DNA from 2 places in the Mycobacterium sp. NGS16 genome. Region 1 is predicted to be linked to the other one. Evidence: riboswitches for the same ligand, from Rfam matches in the RefSeq annotation. Region 1 holds a riboswitch; the other holds the start of a gene.
The links. Region 1 has a riboswitch for cobalamin ahead of AC5Y4Q_RS03010 (cobaltochelatase subunit CobN). Riboswitches for the same ligand answer to the same signal wherever they lie in the genome.
Positions count from the first base shown of each region.

Region 2: linked by a shared signal. The riboswitch ahead of metE (5-methyltetrahydropteroyltriglutamate--homocysteine S-methyltransferase) and the one ahead of AC5Y4Q_RS03010 (cobaltochelatase subunit CobN) in region 1 are both predicted to bind cobalamin.

Region 1 is NZ_JCALEE010000001.1:614,848-622,204, reverse strand. It holds gene AC5Y4Q_RS03010 (cobaltochelatase subunit CobN) at 1-2,825, opposite strand, end outside; cobalamin riboswitch at 2,858-2,990, opposite strand; cobalamin riboswitch at 2,985-3,174, shown strand; gene AC5Y4Q_RS03005 (ABC transporter substrate-binding protein) at 3,212-4,396, shown strand; gene AC5Y4Q_RS03000 (FecCD family ABC transporter permease) at 4,393-5,430, shown strand; gene AC5Y4Q_RS02995 (ATP-binding cassette domain-containing protein) at 5,427-7,154, shown strand; gene AC5Y4Q_RS02990 (DUF7676 family protein) at 7,151-7,357, shown strand, end outside.
Region 2 is NZ_JCALEE010000004.1:172,204-179,560, forward strand. It holds gene AC5Y4Q_RS12510 (CPBP family intramembrane glutamic endopeptidase) at 1-705, opposite strand, end outside; gene AC5Y4Q_RS12515 (gamma carbonic anhydrase family protein) at 752-1,270, opposite strand; gene AC5Y4Q_RS12520 (crotonase/enoyl-CoA hydratase family protein) at 1,276-2,064, opposite strand; gene AC5Y4Q_RS12525 (thiolase family protein) at 2,061-3,206, opposite strand; gene AC5Y4Q_RS12530 (SDR family oxidoreductase) at 3,311-3,979, shown strand; cobalamin riboswitch at 4,026-4,226, shown strand; gene metE (5-methyltetrahydropteroyltriglutamate--homocysteine S-methyltransferase) at 4,361-6,646, shown strand; gene AC5Y4Q_RS12540 (cation-translocating P-type ATPase) at 6,956-7,357, shown strand, end outside.

The DNA.
Region 1 (7,357 bases):
GCCAGGTCGGCGCGGGCGTGGGCGGCCACGAAGTTCTGCTCGTCCGGCTCGTCGAGGGTCGCGACCATCTGCACGGCGTCGTCGAGCATCGTCACCACGTGCGGGAAAGCGTCCCGGAAGAACCCCGAGATCCGCACCGTCACATCGATTCTGGGCCGCCCGAGCTCCTCAAGCGAGATGATCTCCAGCCGCGACACCCGCCGGGAGGCCTCATCCCAGTCGGGCCGCACCCCGAGCAGGGCCAGCACCTCGGCGACGTCGTCGCCGGAGGTGCGCATCGCCGAGGTGCCCCACACCGACAGCCCCACCGACTCCGGATAGCGTCCGGTGTCGTCGAGGTAGCGTCGCACCAGCGAGTCGGCCATCGCCTGCCCGGTCTGCCACGCCAGCCGCGACGGCACCGCCCGCGGGTCGACGGTGTAGAAGTTGCGTCCGGTGGGCAGCACGTTGACCAGGCCGCGCAGCGGCGACCCCGACGGCCCGGGCCGCACGAACCCCCCGGCCAGTGCGTGCAGCACCGAGTCCAGCTCGGCCGCCGTGCCGGCGAGCCGCGGAACCACTTCGGTGGCGGCGAATCTCAGCACCCGGCACACCTCGGGGTCGGGGTGCAGCGAATCGGCGGCCCCGACCTCCCAGCCGGCGGCCTCCATGGCTTGCACCAGCGACCGGGCGCGCTCCTCGATCTCGTCGACGGCGGCCCCCGGGGCATCTTCTTTGAGTCCCAAAGCGGCCCGCAGGCCGGGCACCGCGTGGTCCACCCCGCCCCAGACCTGCGGGGCCCGCAGGATCGCCAGCACCAGGTTCACCCGCTCGAGACCGGTCGGGGCGCCGCCCAGCACGTGCAGGCCGTCGCGGATCTGGGCGTCTTTGATCTCGCAGAGCCAGCCGTCGACGTGCAGCAGGAAGTCGTCGAATTCCTCATCCTCGGGCCGCTCGTCGAGCCCCAGGTCGCGGTGCATCTCCGCGGCGCGCATCAGGTTCCAGATCTCGCCGCGGATCGCCGGCAGTTTGCCGGGATCCATGGTGGCGATGTTGCCGTACTCGTCGAGCAGTTGCTCGAGCCGCGCGATGTCGCCGTAGGACTCCGCACGCGCCATCGGCGGGATCAGGTGGTCGACGATGGTGGCGTGCGCCCGGCGTTTGGCCTGAGCGCCCTCGCCGGGGTCGTTGACCAGGAACGGGTAGATCAACGGCAGGTCGGCGATCATCGCGTCGGTGGCGCAGGCGGAAGACAACGCCGCGGTCTTGCCGGGCAGCCACTCCATCGAGCCGTGCTTGCCCAGGTGGATCACCGCGTGCGCACCGAATCCATGTGCCAGCCAACGATAGGCGGCCAGGTAGTGGTGACTCGGAGGCAGCTCCGGGTCATGGTAGATCGCCACCGGGTTCTCCCCGAACCCGCGCGGCGGCTGGATCATCAGCACGATGTTGCCGGATCGCAGGGCGGCCAGCACGATCTCACCGGCGGCGTTGACGAACAGCTTGCCGGGTGCGGGGCCCCAGGCCGTCGTCATCGCGTCGCGCAGCGCGTCGGGCAAGTCGGCGGTCCAGGACGCGTACTGATCAGCGGTCACCCGCACCTGCGCCTCGGTCAGCTGCGCCGCAGAAAGCCAGTCCTCGTCCTGGCCGCCGGCCGCGATCAGGGTGTGGATCAGCCGATCCCCGGCCTCGGCTTCGTCCTCGATGTCGAGCACCCCGAAGCCGTCGCCGACGTCGTAGCCCGCGGCGGCCAGCCGGCGCAGCAGCCGCACCGCCGACGCCGGAGTGTCCAGGCCGACCGCATTGCCGACCCGGGAGTGCTTGGTGGGATAGGCCGAGAGCACCAGCGCCAGCTTCTTGTCACGGTTCGGGATGTGGCGCAGCACAGCATGCTTCACCACCACACCGGCAACCCGTGCACACCGCTCGGCATCGGCGGCGTAGTGCGGCAGCCCGTCGTCGTCGATCTCCTTGAAGGAGAACGGCACCGTGATGATCCGGCCGTCGAACTCCGGGATCGCGATCTGGGTGGCCGAATCCAGCGGGGTGACGCCGTCGTCGTTGGCCTGCCAGTCCGCCCGCGACGACGCCAGGCACAGGCCCTGGAACACCGGAATGTCCAGCGCGGCAACGCGTTCGATGTCCCACGCGCCGTCGTCGTCGCCGGCGCTGACGGTCGCGGTGGCGTTCATCGCCCCGCCAGCGGCCAGCATGCAGACCACCACCGCATCCAGCGTGCCCAACGCCGTGTAGAGCTCGTCGGGGGCGTTGCGCAGCGAGGCGGCGAAGATCGGTATCCCGACCGCTCGGCCGGTGGCATCGATGGCGTCGGCCAGGGCGTGCGCGAAACCGGCGTTGCCGCTGACCTCATGGGCGCGGTAGTACAGCACCCCGATCCGCACCCGGTCGGGTGCGCTGACCGGCTCCCGCTCCGCGTACCCCCATTCCGGGATCACCGCCGGCTCGTCGAAACCCTCACCGGTCAAAAGCACGGTGTCGCACAGGAACGCATGCAGCTGGGCCAGGTTGCCCGGCCCGCCCTCGGCGAGATAGGCGTGCGCCTGGGCGGCCAACCCGATCGGGACCGTCGAGCACTCCATCAACTCGGCGTTGGGTGACCGCTCCCCACCGAGCACCACCAGCGGCAGGCCGGTCGCCCGCAGCAGCTTCAGTTCGTCGGCGATCTCCGCCGAGGACCCCAGGATCCGCAGCACCACGACGTCGACTCCGTCGACCAGCGGTTCGATGTCGTGACGTGCCGGGTTGCCGAGCCGGTAGGCCGCCCCACTGGCACGTGCCGACAACAGGTCGGTATCCGAGGTGGACAGAAGCGCAATGCGCCGCATAAGGCAGGCCTCCTGAGGGGTTCGCGCCCCTCGTCGTCGGAAGTCCCGCGGCCAGTATCTGGCTCGAGGAGCTGTGCCTGTCAGCGCCCCTCACAGTGGCGGAACCGCCCCGGATTCGCACCGGGTTCCTGACGCCACGAGACGGCCGCCAGCCTAACGCAGCGCGGCGTGCAAGAATGTCGCCGGTAAGGCGATGACGAAATGAGGAAGCCGGTGGGAATCCGGCGCGGTCCCGCCACTGTCATCGGGGAGTGACCCTCATCAGCCACGGCCCGCCGCTTGTGGGGCTGGAAGGCGAGGCGAACAGTGATCCGAGAGCCAGGAGACTCACGTCCTCGCGTCCTGCGAACCGGGGCGGTGTACCCCGAGGAAGCTGATGCACGCCCATGTCCCGTGCGGTAGTCCCTGCGCTCGCGCTGGTCCTGGCGTTGGTCGCCGGCGTGGCCGGCTGCTCCGACACCCCGCCCCCCCGACAGGCCCGGCCCGGCTGCATCACCGACTTCGACCCGCACGCCGACTACTTTCCGGACAAGTCGACGCTGGCCGAAGCCACCAATTTCCGACTCGAGTATCACCGCAGCTATCAGATCCTGACCGTGCACCGCCCCTACCTCGGCGGCAAACCGGTGTCGTATGTGCTGGTGCGCTGCGGGACACCGGCTCCGGCGCTGACCGGTGAACTGGCTCGCGCCCAACAGATCACGGTCCCGGTGCGCAGCTTGTACTCGGGGTCGACGACGCATCTGGCGATGATCAGCGAGCTGGGCCAGGCCGGGGTCGTCACCGGGGTGGCAAACCCGGCCGCGGTGGCCGACCCGCAGATCCGGGACCGCATCCATGCCGGTGCGACCGTCGGCTACGCGCCGGGCGGACAGCTCAACATCGAGAGCGTGCTGCACGCCGGGCCCGACGTGCTGGTCACCGAGGGCATGGACGACCCCGGCTATCCCAAGCTGCGTGAGGCCGGCATCCCGGTGCTCGCCGACGCCGAGTGGCTGGAGCCGACCCCGCTGGGCCGGGCCGAGTGGGTCAAGGTGTTCGCGGCGCTGACCGGCACCGAGCGACAGGCCGCGCAGACCTACCAGGACATCCGCGACCGCTACCGCGCGCTGGCCGCCCAGGCCGCGCAGGCGGCGCCGGCCGAGGTGCTGGTGGGCACCATGTATTCGGGCAACTGGGCCATGCCCACCGGGGCCAGCTACTCGGGCCGGCTGGTGGCCGACGCCGGCGGCAGCTATCCCTGGCTGGCCGACGACGGCGCCGAGACCCGGCAGCTGAATTTCGAGTCGGTGTACACCCGGGCCGGGAACGCACCGCTGTGGCTGGTCACCGACGCTTGGGAAACGCTCGGCGACGCGGTGGCCCGCGACAGCCGGTACGGTGAACTGGCCGCGGTGCGCACCGGGCAGGTGTGGTCGGCGACCCAGGCGATGACCCCCGGGGGCGGCAACCTGTATTGGGAACGGGGCACGGCGCGACCGGATCTGCTGCTCGGTGACCTGATCGCGATCCTGCACCCGCAGCTCGCCCCGGGCCACTCCTTCGAGTTCTACCGTCAGGTGCGGCGATGACGACGAGACCGCCGCGCACCACGCTGGTGCTGGCCGGGCTGGGGGCCGCGGTGCTGGCGCTGGCCCTGCTGGGTCTGGCGCTGGGTCCGGTGCGGGTGCCGCTGGCCGACACCGTCCGGGTGCTGTTCGGCGCCCAGCCGTCGGATGCGCGCTGGCAGGTGATCGTGACGAGCATGCGGCTGCCGCGAGTGCTCACCGCGCTGGCCGCCGGGGCTGCCCTGGGGGTCGCCGGCCTGCAGCTGCAGACCCTGTTCCGCAACACCCTGGCCGACCCCTACATCCTCGGGGTCAGCTCCGGGGCCAGCCTCGGTGTGGCGCTGGTGGTGTTGGCCGGCGGTGCGGCCGGTTTCAGCACCGCCGGGGCCAGCCGGACCGGTCAGGTCGTCGCGGCAGCCGTGGGCGCCGCGGCGATGCTGACGTTGGTGCTGGGCCTCTCCCGCTGGACCCGCTCGGCGGCGACGCTGCTGTTGATCGGGGTGATGCTGGGTGCGGCCAGCACCGCGCTGGTGAGTCTGGCGCTGGTCTACTCCGATCCGCAGCGGGTGCAGCAATACCTGCTGTGGGGGCTGGGCAGTTTCGCCGCGACCGGCTGGGCCGATCTGCGGTTGCTGCTGCCGCTGGTGGCCGTCGGACTGGTCACCGCAGCGATGACGATTCGGCCGCTCAACGCGCTGCTGCTCGGTGAGAGTTACGCGGCCACAATGGGTATCAACGTGCACCGGGCCCGTATCGTCACGGTCGCCTCGGCGTCGCTGCTGGCGGGGGTGACGACCGCGTTCTGCGGGCCGATCGCGTTTCTCGGGCTGGTGGTGCCGCACGTGGCGCGCATCGCCGTGGGCACCTCGGATCACCGGGTGGTGCTGCCGACGGTGGTGCTGCTGGGTGCGGTCGCCGCGCTGGGGTGCGGCATCGTCAGCCAGGTGCCCGACAGCAACCTGGTCATCCCGATCAATGCCGTCACCGCGCTGGTGGGGGCGCCGGTGGTGATCGCGGTGCTGTTGCGGGCCCGCCGCGGGTCGGGGATGCCGTCATGACGCCCCCAACAGCGGCCGTGCAGCTGGCCGACCTGACGATCGGTTACCGCCATCGGCGCCGATCGACCACCGTGGCGACCGGCCTGAATGCCCGGGCCCGCCGCGGTGAGCTGACCGTGCTGATCGGCCCCAACGGCGCCGGCAAGTCCACCCTGATCCGCACGCTGGCCGGGCTGCAGCCCGCGCTGGGCGGCCGGGTGCTGCTGGACGGCGCTGACCTGACCGGGTTGCCGCGCGACGAGCTGGCCCGTCGGATCGCGGTGGTGTTGACCGGGCGAATCGACCCGGGCCTGCTGTCGGCCCGGGCGCTGGTCGGGCTGGGCCGCATCCCGCACCTGGGCCTGGGCGCCCGGCTGCGCCCCGAAGACGACGAGATCATCGACTGGGCGCTGCGAGCGACCGGCGCGCAGCATCTGGCCGCGCGGCCGGCGGCGGAATTGTCCGACGGGGAATGCCAGCGGGTGCTGACCGCACGCGCCCTGGCGCAGCAGCCGGGCCTGTTGATCCTCGACGAGCCGACCGCGTTCCTGGACGTGTCCTCGCGGGCCGGATTGTTCGGTTTGCTCCGTGAGCTGGCCCGTGACCAGCAGCTGGCGGTGGTGCTCAGCACTCACGACCTGGAGTTGGCGCTGCGCGTGGCCGATCGGGTGTGGCTGCTGGATCCCGCGGGAACGCTGGTGGACACCGTGGGTGAGGAGCTGATGTTGTCCGGGCGCATCGCGGCGATGTTCGACACCGACACGCTGCGCTTTGACCCGGCCAGCGGCATGTTCGCGTTCGGCACCGCCGGCGGTGCGCGCCGATCCGCCCGCGTTGACGCCGGCGAGCCGTTGCGTGCCGCACTGACCCGGGTGCTGTCGCGGGAGGGCTGGGATGTCGGCGAACCCGCCGAAATCATGGTCAGCGCAACCGCTCCCGATGCGGTCGCACTGCGCACCGCGCCGTCGACCACCCGCACCGCGCTACGTGACCTGCCACAGCTGCTGCGCTCCCTTCCCGCCGAACCGCACCGCCGCTTGGCGCCCCAGGATCAGGTGGTGTCGGCCCTGGCCGACTTGTCCACCGTCAGCCCGTATTTCGCGGTGTCCACCGGAACCTTAGACGGCGACTGGCGCCCGGTCACGCGGCTCTACAGCGATCAAATGATGCTCGCCCGAGCTGTCGGCAACGTCGGGCAGCGCATCGGAGCATCCGATCACCGGGTTGCGGCGTCGACCTTCTTCCTCGGATTCGCCGCCCGGCTGTGGTCGATCGGACTGGGCGCACTCGCCGAGCACGGGCTATTGCTGGATCTGGACCCTGATCACCTGTGGTACAACGAATCCGGCGGCACGGTTCGACTGCACCTACCGGAGCCGATGGGCTGGCACGGCGACGACCTGGACACGCTACTGGCCGAGACAGTCCTGGGCCGACACCTGACCCCGCTGGCCGCTGCGCTGCGCCGGCTCGGTCCGATCTCGGAGAAGCTGCTGTACGGAAATGCCGCCTCCGCCGCTCTCGGTGCCGCCCGGGCCCTGGCCACCGAGTCGGGCTGGGGTCTTGCCCGCGACGTGTGCGAAGACGAACGGCTCTCCGGCGCAATCCGTTTCAACGGCGCTCACACCGACTACCGGCGCACCACCTGCTGCCTGTTCTACCGCACTCCCGGCGGCGGACTGTGCGTCGACTGCGCCTTGGACCACAAACCCGAAATCCCGAGGAACAGGAAGGCACCCACATGACCGAGAACACCGTCGTCGCCGATCCTCCGATCGTCGACACCGAAGACCGCGGCCGCGAACAACTGTGGCCGTTGCCCGCCGATCAGCAGAGCCTGCTGGAGCTGCTGCACCTGTGCTTCGACGAGTACTGGGACGAGATCTGGTTCGGCATCATCATGCAGGGCGCCGCCTGGGAGGTCGCCGCCCCTAACGCGCCGCGCAAG
Region 2 (7,357 bases), on a different contig from region 1:
CGGGGGCAGCGCGAGCACCATCATCAGCCCCCACACCAGATGCGTCAGCACCGGCGCCAGCACCCCGCCGGTTGCCCGGCGTTCGATGGCGCAGACGGTGCCGAGCACCAGCGCGGCGACACCGATCATCAGGTTGCCGGCGGCCATCATCGCGGCAATGTAGAGCAGCGTCGACAACACCAGCGGATAGCGGCGGCCGAACGCACTGAACAGCGCCCCGCGGAAAAACATCTCTTCGGCGACCGCATTGACGATGGCGATCAGCACCACCAGTCGCCAGGACACCTGGGTGGTGTAGTCCAGGATCGCGGTCACCTGGCCGGCCAGCGGCGGGATCTGCTGCACCGCCAGCCCGCCCAGCAGAAACACCCCGCCGAGTAGCAGGCCGACCCCGGTGCCGGTGAACACCGGCCGCTCGTTGCGGCCACGGAAGCGCACCGCACCCAGGTGCAGCGGACCCGCCACGACCGCCCCCACCGACCAGACCGCGGCCAGCGCCAACGACAGCCAGTAGAACGCCGCGTCACCGGGGTTCTTGGTGTGCATCGAGGCCAGCACGGCGGCGCCGAGCAGCACCACCACCGCGACCACGACCCGACGCCGGTGCACGACCGCCCGCGGCTCGTGGTACGGGGCGGAGACCTTGGAGAAGATGCCGGTGAACTCGCGCAGCAGGCCGGGCCGGGCCGAACTGGTCTGGGTCATGCCCTAAAACGGTAGCGGCCGAACCGCAGTCGGTGGCCTGATTGCGTCAGTTCGCCCGATGGACTTCGATCAGCCGGCGGTAGGCCGCGGCGTTGTGCCGATTATTGCGGACTTCGGCCTCGCTGAGCTCCCGCCGCACCCGGCCCGGCACCCCCGACACCAGCGACCGGGGCGGCACCACCATGCCCTGCGGGATGACGGCACCGGCCGCTACCAGAGAGCCCGCCCCCACGACCGCGCCGTTGAGGATGATCGCGCCCATCCCGATCAACGAGTCGTCTTCGACGGTGCAGCCGTGCAGCACCGCGTTGTGCCCGACGCTGACCCGGGCGCCGACCCGGGCGGGGAACTCCTTGTCGACGTGGATGGTCACGCCGTCTTGGACGTTGGTGTCGACGCCGATCTCGATGGGCTCGGCCTCGGCGCGCAGCGTGGCCGAGTACCAGACACTGGCCCGGGCGGCCAGGTGAACCTGACCGATGAGGCTGGCGTTGGGCGCCACCCACGACTCCGGATGCAGCTGCGGCGCACGACCGCGAATGGGAATGATCAGCGGCTCGGGCACGTCGCTCAACGCGCCTTCCACACCGGTGCGCGCTTCTCGGCGAACGCCCGCGGTCCCTCCTTGGCGTCCTCGGTCCGAAGCAGCGCGGAGAACTCCCGGCCGGTGCGAGCCCAACCGGTCGCCTCGCCGGGGATGGCGCCGTCGTCGACGCCGTAGGCGATCCGCTTGCTGGCCTGCACCGACAGCGGCGCGTTACCGGTGATCTGCTCGGCGAGCTCGAGTGCGGCCTCCAGTGCGCCGCCGTCCTCGACCACCCGGTTGACCAGGCCCCAGCGGGCGGCCTCGGCGGCCGAGATCGGCTCCCCGGTGTAGAGCAGCTCCAGGGCGACCTTGCGGGGCAGCTGGTCGATGATGCGGAAAACGCCGCCGGCACCGGCGATCAGGCCGCGCTTGACCTCCGGCAGCCCGAACTGCGCCCGCTGCTCGGCGACCACCAGATCGCTGGCCAGGGCGATCTCGGTGCCGCCGCCGAGCGCGGTGCCGTTGACCGCCGCGATGGTCGGCTTGTCGATGAAGTGCTGCACATAGCCGGCGAAACCCCACTCCGGGTGGTCGGAGTGGTAGATGTTCTCCCGGTTGGCGATCGCCTTGAGATCGGCTCCGGCAGAAAACGACTTGTCGCCGGCGCCGGTGAGCACCACCGCGCGCACCTCATCGTCGTCTTGGGCCTGCGCCAACGCGTCACCGATGCCGGTACTGACGGCACCGTTGATGGCGTTGCGGGCTTCGGGCCGGTTGATCGTGATCAGCAGAACGTTGCCGCGCCGCTCGACGAGAACGGCCGCCTCACTCACAGCAGCTCCAGGATGGTGGCGTTGGCCTGGCCGCCGCCCTCACACATGGTCTGCAGCCCGTAGCGAATCCCGTTGGCGCGCATGTGGTGCAGCATGGTGGTCATGATCCGGGCGCCGGATCCGCCGAGCGGGTGGCCCAGCGCGATCGCCCCGCCGTTGGGGTTGAGCTTCTTCGGGTCGGCGCCGATGTCGGCGAGCCAGGCCATCGGCACCGGGGCGAAGGCCTCGTTGACCTCGAACACCCCGATGTCGTCGATGCTCAAACCGCTGCGCTGCAGCGCTTTTTCGGTGGCCGGGATCGGCGCGGACAGCATCATCACCGGGTCGGCGCCGGCCAGCGTCGCGGTGTGCACCCGTGCCAGCGGGGTCAGCCCCAGTTCGCGTGCCTTGGCCGCCGACATGAACAGCAGCGCCGCCGCGCCGTCGGAGATCTGGCTGGAGTTGCCGGCGTGGATGACGCCGTCCTCCTTGAACGCCGGCTTGAGCTGGGCCATCTTCTCGATGGTGGTGCCGCGGCGGATGCCCTCGTCGGCACTGATCACGTTGCCCTCGGCGTCCTTGATCCCGACGATCTCGTCGGTGAAGGCCCCGGAATCCTGGGCGGCGGCGGCTTTTTCATGCGAAGCCAGGGCGAACTCGTCCAGCGTGGTGCGGTCCAGTCCCCACTTCTCGGCCATCATCTCCGCACCGATCCCCTGGTTGGGGGTCTGGCTGTAGCGGGTACGGAACGCCTCCGGGTAGGGGTGCCCGCCGTTGGCCAGCGACGAGCCCATCGGAGTGCGCGACATCGACTCGACGCCCCCGGCGACCACGACGTCGTAGTGCCCGGCGACCACACCGGCGGCGGCGAAATGCACCGACTGCTGACTGGAGCCGCACTGGCGGTCCACCGTCACCCCGGGCACGGTCTCGGGCCAGCCGGCGGCCAGCAGCGCGGTCCGGCCGATGTCCAGGGCCTGTTCACCGGCCTGCATGACGCAGCCCCAGATCACGTCGTCAACCAGCGCCGGGTCCACCCCGGCGCGACCGACCAGCCCGTTGAGTACCTGGGCGGACAGTTCGGCCGGGTGCACCCCGGACAGTCCGCCGTTGCGCTTGCCGATCGGCGAGCGCACCGCTTCTACGATGACGGCTTCGGCCATGGGTGCTCTCCTTCATCAACGAGGGTCCTTGACGACGATTGTCAACCGGGCCTATCTGCTGACGGCAACGGGGGTGCTCCCAGCACTCGCGTAGCGTCGAATCCATGGCGCGGATTGTGATCGTCGGCGGCCACGGCAAGGTCGCCCTACTGCTCAGCCCCATCCTGACCGAACGCGGCGACGAGGTGAGTTCGATCTTCCGCAATCCCGACCACGCCGAGGAGGTCGCGGTGACCGGGGCGATCCCGGTGGTGGCCGACATCGAGCAGCTCGACACCGACGGGCTGGCCGAGCTGGTGGCCGGCCACGACGCGGTGGTGTTCTCCGCCGGCGCCGGCGGCGGCAATCCGGCGCGCACCTACGCGGTGGACCGCGATGCCGCCATCCGGGTGATCAACGCCGCCGGCCAGGCCGGGGTTCGCCGGTTCGTGATGGTGTCCTACTTCGGCGCCGGCCCCGGACACGGTGTGCCCGAAGACGATCCGTTCTTCCCGTACGCCCAGGCCAAGGCCGCCGCGGACGCTCACCTGCGGGCCACCGACCTGGATTGGACGGTGCTGGGCCCGAGCCGGCTGACCCTAGAGCCGGCCACGGGCCGCATCGAGACCCGCGCCGACGCCGACAAAACGCAGGCGTCGCGCGGCAATGTCGCCCAGGTGATCGCGGCCTGCCTCACCGAGGACGCGACGATTGGCCGCACCATCGATTTCAACGACGGCGAGACGCCCATTGCGGAAGCCCTGCGGGCGCTTCGGGGGCGACCGACCGGGTAATCTCGATCACGCAACTGGTTTGCCGACACCGCCGGTAGCGGCGGCGTCGGCATCGAGCGTGACGCGGTTTTCCGTGGAGCGCGAGAGGGAACCCGGTGAGAATCCGGGACTGTCCCGCAGCGGTATGCAGGAACGACCGCCGTCACAGGCACTGGTCTCGGGTTCGGGACTGGGAAGCGACGGCCATTAGGTGCACCCCCGGTGCGCGCCTGCGAGTCCGAAGACCTGCCCGTTGTGCCGGGCGCGCCGCGCTCGGCGGATCAACGCCTCGCGGAATGGGCGTCTGGTTTTCCAGCGTTATCGTGCGTTAAATTGCATGAGACCGGATGGGCTGGACGTCCGCCGGCGGTGATCCACCCCTCTGGAGTGAAGGATCGCATCGTGACCGCTCAACCGTTTACCGCCACCGTTCTCGGCTCCCCCCGGATCGGGCCGCGCCGCGAACTCAAGCGCGCCACCGAGAGTTACTGGGCCGGCCGGATCGGGCAGGACGAACTGCAGAAGGTGGCCGCCGGCCTGCGCCGTGACACCTGGGCTCAGTTGGCCGCTGCCGGCCTGGATTCGGTGCCGGTGAACACGTTCTCCTACTACGACCAGATGCTCGACACCGCGGTGCTGCTCGGTGCGCTCCCGGCGCGGGCGGCCGGGGTGGCCGACGAACTGGACCGCTACTTCGCCGCCGCCCGCGGTAACGCCGACATCGCCCCGTTGGAGATGACGAAGTGGTTCGACACCAACTACCACTACATCGTTCCCGAGATCGGCCCGGACACCACGTTCGCGCTGAATCCGGCCAAGGTGCTTGCTGAGCTCAAAGAAGCTGTTGAGCAAGGGATTCCGGCCCGCCCGGTGGTCATCGGCCCCATCACCTTCCTGTTGCTGAGCAAGGCCGTCGACGGGTCGCCGGCGCCGATCTTCCGCCTCGACGAGCTCACCGACGTCTACGCCCAGCTGCTGTCCGCGCTGGCTGAGGCCGGGGCCGAGTGGGTGCAGATCGACGAGCCGGTGCTGGTGACCGACGTCGCCGCCGATGCCCCCGCGCTGGCCGAGCAGGTCTACGCCCGCCTGGGCGGGTTGAGTAACCGGCCGTCGATCCTCGTCGCCACCTATTTCGGCGACCCGGGCGCAGCCCTGTCGTCACTGGCCGCCACGCCGGTCGAGGCGATCGGCGTCGATCTGGTCTACGGCTCGACGGATTCGATTGCCGCGGTGCCGGAACTGGCCTCCAAGGTTCTGGTCGCCGGGGTGGTCGACGGCCGCAACATCTGGCGCACCGACCTGGAAGCTGCGCTGGCCAAGCTGGCTACGGTGCTGGGATCGGCGGCCGCGGTCGCGGTATCGACGTCGTGCTCGACGCTGCATGTGCCCTACTCGCTGGAGCCCGAGACCGGCCTGGACGACGCGCTGCGCAGCTGGCTGGCGTTCGGCGCCGAGAAGGTGACCGAGGTGGTCAGTTTGGCCCGCGCCCTGGCCGAGGGCCGCGAGGCGGTCGCCGAGCAGATCCACGCATCGAACGCCGCAGTCGCGTCACGCAAATCCGACCCGCGGCTCAACAACGCCGATGTCCGCAGCCGGATCGCGACGATCACCGCCGCCGGTACCCACCGGGGCAGCGCCGAGACCCGGCGGGCAGCTCAGGCCGACCGACTGCACCTGCCGCCGCTGCCCACCACCACCATCGGGTCGTTCCCGCAGACCGTCGACATCCGCAAGGCCAGGGCGGCGCTGGCCGCCGGGGAGATCGACTCCGCGGAGTACACCCGCCGGATGAAGGCGGAGATCGCCGACGTCATCGCACTGCAGGAGCAACTCGGGCTGGACGTGTTGGTGCACGGCGAGCCGGAGCGCAACGACATGGTGCAGTACTTCGCCGAGCAACTGGAGGGGTTCTTCGCCACCGCCAACGGCTGGGTGCAGTCCTACGGCAGCCGCTGCGTGCGCCCCCCGGTGCTGTTCGGCGATGTCGCCCGGCCGCACCCGGTGACCACTGCATGGGCCACCTACGCCCAGTCGCTGACCGACAAACCGGTCAAGGGCATGCTCACCGGCCCGGTCACCATCCTGGCCTGGTCGTTCGTCCGCGACGACCAGCCGCTGGCCGATACCGCCAACCAGGTGGCGCTGGCGATCCGTGACGAGACGCTGGATCTGGAGAAAGCCGGCATCGCGGTGATCCAGGTCGACGAGCCGGCGCTGCGGGAACTGCTGCCGCTGCGCAAGGCCGACCAGCAGGCCTACCTGGACTGGGCGGTCGGCGCCTTCCGGCTGTCGACGTCGGGAGTGAGCGACGCGACCCAGATCCACACCCACCTGTGCTACTCGGAGTTCGGTGAGGTGATCGGTGCGATCGCCGACCTGGACGCCGACGTCACTTCCCTGGAGGCGGCGCGCTCGCACATGGAGGTGCTCGACGACCTCAACGCGATCGGGTTCGCAGGCGGTGTGGGGCCGGGCGTCTACGACATCCACTCGCCGCGGGTGCCGTCCACCGATGAGATGGCGGCGTCGCTGCGTGAGGCACTGAATGCCGTTCCGGCGCAACGCCTCTGGGTGAATCCGGACTGCGGCCTGAAGACCCGCAAGACCGACGAGGTGACCGCCTCGCTGGCCAACATGGTCGCCGCGGCCCGAAAAACCCGAGCAACCCACGCTGGGATCAAGTCCTGACCCTGAGCCGCGCGTGCGCCGGCACCGCCCGACCCGCTGGAATTCGCAGTAATTCACCGGCATTTCAGGTCGGGTCCCGCCGGCGTTCAGCCGGCCGCTGCTTACCGGCCCTACCTTCGGTCGCGAAGGGGAGTAGTTCCTACCCGCCACGCCTGTGGCGGATGTGGATGGTCGTCAGTACGGCGGGCCAACCCGCCCGGTCATTCAGCGGACCCAGGACTTTCGCGAGCGAGACCTTCGGACGATTGACCATGTCGACCGAAGCTCTCTGGGAATTCAGCAGATTCGGTCGCCGAGCGAAGGAGACCGATGCCCCCCTCGATGCCCGCTCTCATCGACGAAGCCGAACCGGCACCTGATGAGGTACTCGACGCGATCACCGACGTAGTGGGTGAGGCGCCCGGCGACGACGGCGACGACGTCGCCGACGGGCGACGACCTCGTCCATCCCCCGCGCCCGGCGACGGCTTGCTGGCGATGACCACCGCGGCGATGGCAGGCGTCAGCGCCGTCGGCCTGGGCATCGCGCTGGCCGGACGCGTCCTGCGGTTCCCACGTTTGCCGGCGAGTGTCCAAGGCGCCGTAGTCGCCCTGGACCACCAGCCGCGGCTGCGCCGGCTGCTCGAGGAACGAATCGGCAAGCGCGCGACCGACACGGCGTTGGGTGCGGCCTCCACCGCCGCCAACGCGCTGGCCGTGGCGCCGTCGATC